One region of the Rahnella sp. WP5 genome, then DNA from elsewhere that is predicted to be linked to it. Evidence: predicted binding sites of a transcription regulator. Region 1 holds the regulator's gene; the other holds the start of a gene.

The links. The regulator sigma-54, encoded in region 1, starts transcription at its own class of promoters, with help from an activator protein. The targets are predictions, from matches to a motif close to GTTGGCACANNTTTCGCTNT.
Region 2: EX31_RS15625 (branched-chain amino acid ABC transporter substrate-binding protein) is a predicted target of sigma-54. The motif match lies at 1,393-1,412, and genes of this name have one in related genera.

Annotation. Positions count from the first base shown of each region.
Region 1 is NZ_JQJR01000012.1:147,830-150,034, reverse strand. Features, by position in the region: gene lptB (LPS export ABC transporter ATP-binding protein) at 1-138, shown strand, start outside; gene rpoN (RNA polymerase factor sigma-54) at 240-1,673, shown strand; gene hpf (ribosome hibernation promoting factor) at 1,697-1,984, shown strand; gene ptsN (PTS IIA-like nitrogen regulatory protein PtsN) at 2,083-2,205, shown strand, end outside.
Region 2 is NZ_JQJR01000019.1:22,063-24,267, forward strand. Features, by position in the region: gene EX31_RS15625 (branched-chain amino acid ABC transporter substrate-binding protein) at 98-1,222, opposite strand; gene EX31_RS15630 (YgdI/YgdR family lipoprotein) at 1,638-1,853, shown strand; gene EX31_RS15635 (methyl-accepting chemotaxis protein) at 1,980-2,205, opposite strand, start outside.

The DNA of each region.
Region 1 (2,205 bases):
GTTCGCGAAACACTCGACGTTTGTGAACGCGCGTATATCGTCAGTCAGGGGAAATTGATCGCCCACGGCACGCCAGCCGACATTCTTGCTGATGAACAAGTTAAACGTGTTTATCTTGGTGAAGAATTCCGTCTGTGATCTGTGCCGCCGGAACCGTGCCTGTTTCAACCTACACTGAAACGGGCCGTCTCTGACAGAAGTGTTGCCGTTTTCACTCATCAACGGAATTAAGCCAAGATATGAAGCAAGGTTTGCAACTCAGACTCAGCCAACAACTGGCAATGACTCCTCAGTTACAACAGGCCATCCGCTTGTTGCAACTATCCACGCTTGAGCTCCAGCAGGAGATCCAACTCGCGCTGGAGAGCAACCCTCTGTTGGAACAAACCGACCTTCATGAAGAAATCGACTCGGTAGAAACCACCGACAGCGAAGGGTTAGACACCCGCGAGGCACTCGAGCAGAAAGACATGCCGGAAGAGTTGCCGCTGGACGCCACCTGGGATGAGATTTACACCGCAGGCACGCCGTCAGGCACCGGCAATGATTACAGCGACGATGAGCTACCGATTTACCAGGGCGAAACCACGCAGACACTTCAGGATTACCTGATGTGGCAGGTCGAGCTGACACCGTTCTCTGATACCGATGCCGCGATTGCCACGTCAATCGTCGATGCAGTGGATGACACCGGTTACCTGACCGTCTCCCTTGACGACATTCTCGAAAGCGTCGGTGATGAAAATGTCACCATGGACGAAGTCGAAGCCGTACTTAAGCGCGTTCAGCGTTTTGATCCGGTGGGTGTCGCCGCCCGTGACCTGCGCGACTGCCTGCTGATCCAGCTTTCTCAATATGCGACTGACACGCCTTTCATCACTGAAGCCCGTCTTATCATCAGCGAACATCTCGATTTGCTGGCGAACCATGATTTCCGCGCACTTATGCGATCAACCCGGTTAAAAGAAGATACACTGAAAGGAGCGATGCTCCTGATCCAGTCTCTTGATCCGCGTCCGGGCCAGTCTATCAACACCGGCGAATCCGAATACGTGATCCCGGATGTGCTGGTGCGTAAAGTGTCAGGTGTCTGGGCGGTAGAACTCAATTCCGACAGCATTCCGCGTCTGAAGATTAACCAGCAGTACGCCGCGATGGGGAATTCCGCACGCAGCGACAGCGACGGGCAATTTATCCGCAGCAATCTGCAGGAAGCCAAGTGGTTAATCAAAAGCCTGGAAAGCCGTAACGACACGCTGTTGAAAGTGACGCGCTGCATCGTTGAGCAGCAGCAGGCGTTCTTTGAACTGGGTGAAGAATTTATGAAACCTATGGTGCTGGCAGATATTGCCAGTGCCGTGGAAATGCACGAATCGACGATTTCACGTGTGACGACGCAGAAGTTCCTGCACAGCCCGCGTGGCATTTTCGAACTGAAGTATTTCTTCTCCAGCCATGTCAGTACAGACAGCGGTGGCGAGGCATCGTCAACCGCGATCCGGGCGCTGGTGAAGAAATTAATCGCAGCGGAGAATCCTGTAAAACCGCTCAGTGACAGTAAGTTAGCAACCCTGCTTTCCGATCAGGGAATTATGGTTGCGCGTCGGACTGTCGCTAAATACCGAGAGTCTTTGTCCATCCCGCCCTCAAACCAACGTAAACAGTTAGTTTGACCTCAACAGAGAAGGAAGACATTATGCAGCTCAACATTACCGGACATCACATTGAGATCACGGATCCCCTGAGAGAGTTCATCACGTCGAAGCTGGCTAAGCTTGAGCAGTATTTCGACAGGATTAATCAGGTGTATGTGGTGTTGAGCGTGGAAAAGGTGCAGAAAGTAGCGGAAGCCACTTTGCATGTGAACGGAGGCGAATTACATGCCACCTCGGAACATCAGGATATGTACGCAGCGATTGACGGACTGGTTGATAAACTGGCCCGACAGTTGAATAAACATAAAGACAAACTGAAACAGCACTGACATTCATGTAGCCAACCCTGTGCTACAAACCTTCGGGCATCGGCTTGTGACCTTCGGGAAACGAGCCGATATAGCTTTAAGGGTGAAACAGCGCAAAAGTGAAAGATGACATGATTAACGATACTGCAATGCAATTAACGTCGGTGCTTAATGCCGAATGCACCAAAAGCGGCGTTCATTGCGCCAGCAAAAAACGCGCACTGGAAATCATTAGTGAGTTG
Region 2 (2,205 bases), on a different contig from region 1:
CCAGCGCACAAGAGCCGGAGCGTACATTAAGTACGTGAGCCAGTTCTTTCATAAAGAGTGAGCACTGCCCGGGTTCAAAATGGCAAATAAGAGTGCTTTATTCCTTAACTTCCTGATATTTGCCTTTGTCATCCCATTTATAAACCACGTAATCAGAGACTTTCAGGTCGCCTTTACTGTCCCAGGCTTTTTTGCCCATGACGGTATCGACGCTGTTGGCTTTAAGCCAGGCGCTGGCTTTGGCGGAATCGCTGCCGCCGGTGGCTTTGAATGCCGCGGCAATAGCCTGAACGGAGGCATAGGAGTAAAGGGTGTAGCCTTCCGGCTCGAACTTGCTGGCGCGGAATTTATCGATAACGACTTTGCCTTCCGGGATCAGACGCGGGTCTTTGCCGAAGGTCATCAGAATCCCGTTGGTATATTGCGGGCCGCCTGCGGCGGTGACCATTTCTTCGTTGACGATACAGTCGCCGGAGAAGAACGTGGCCTGCACGCCCTGCTCACGCATCTGGCGTACCAGCGGACCGGCTTCAGGATGGCAACCGCCGAAGAACACCACATCCGGTTTCTGCGCACTGATTTTGGTGACCAGCGCGTTGAAATCTTTTTCGCCGCGCGATAACCCTTCATACATCACTTCTTTCACGCCACGCTTGTTGAGCGCCGCTTTGGTGGCATCCGCCAGCCCCTGCCCGTAGGTGTCTTTGTCGTGGATAATGACCACTTTTTTGGCTTTCAGCTTGTCGATGATGTAATCACTGGCAACCTGCCCCTGCTGGTCGTCACGTCCGCACATGCGGAACATGTCGTTCATGCCACGTTCGGTGATTTGCGGGTTAGTGGATCCCGGCGTGATGGCGATAATTCCGGCATCGTTGTACACCTCAGATGCGGGCATGGTAGAAGATGAACAAAAATGCCCGACCACCGCCTGCACTTTATCCTGATCAACAAGACGGTTAGCGACCGCAACGGCCTGTTTCGGTTCGCAGGCATCATCGCCCTGCACCAGTTTGATTTTCTCGCCGTTGATTCCGCCAGCGGCATTAATGTCTTCAGCGGCCTGTGTGGCACCATGCCAGTACTGATCGCCATAGGTGGCATTCGGGCCGGTGAACGGGCCAGCAACGCCAATCACGATATCCGCACGCGCGGTAAACGCAGTGACCAGACAGCCTGCCAGCAATAAAGAAAGAGGACTTTTAATAAATTTCATCGACATCATCATGATCCTTAGGACAGAGTTTATGCAAAACGGGTTATGGAAAACGCATGTAGCAAAAACACCAACACGAAGTCGTAATCAGAAAATCTGAAATTTAACGCTTAAGCCTTAAGACTGAGGGTTTCCCGCTTATCTCCGGGGGTGAAAACATCAAAGGTAAAAAAACATAAGCAAAATATCTGCCATTGTTACTCAACCTCTGAGAATGTGACGGGTTATGTGAGTATAGATAGCGACGGGAGAGCGTTACGGGCAACTGACAGAAACAACGACGGGATCACATCGCACCGTGCTGGTGCACAAGCACGGTTTTGCACGCACGCTTACGCCTGGTGACATTTTTATTCTTTGCTTCTTGCGGCGGGTTGTTTTGTAATATGGGCAGATGATTGCAACGGGAAACTACTGAACAATGAAGAAATTATCCTGCCTGACGGCTGTGGTTCTGGCTCTGTCGTTAACTGGCTGCGCCAGCGATTATGTGATTAACACCAAATCCGGTGACCAGTTTTTCGCCCACGGCGAACCGGATCGTGACCGCAATACCGGCATGACCAGCTACACCGACATGAATGGCGATTATCATCTGATGAACACCAATGATATTGCGGGCATTGTGAAGAAGTAGGGTTACGGATGGGAATTGCATTTATCTCAAAACCTGGCCGACGACACGCATGGTCGGCTTAACAAAACAGTCATGCTATGTGGTGCACAAACGGCACGCAATATCACGACTGTTTTGAAAATCAGATTACTCAGTAATAAAACGTGAAACAGACGCAGCAAGATTTTGTGCCTGATCTCGCAGCGCATTGGCGGCAGCAGAAGACTCTTCCACCAGGGCCGCATTTTGTTGAGTCACGCTGTCCATTTCCACTATTGCCTGCCCTACCTGAGATATTCCCCTGTTCTGTTCATCCGATGCCTGAGTAATTTCATTCAGTATTTCGGTAACATTAGCCACTTTGGTCACTATG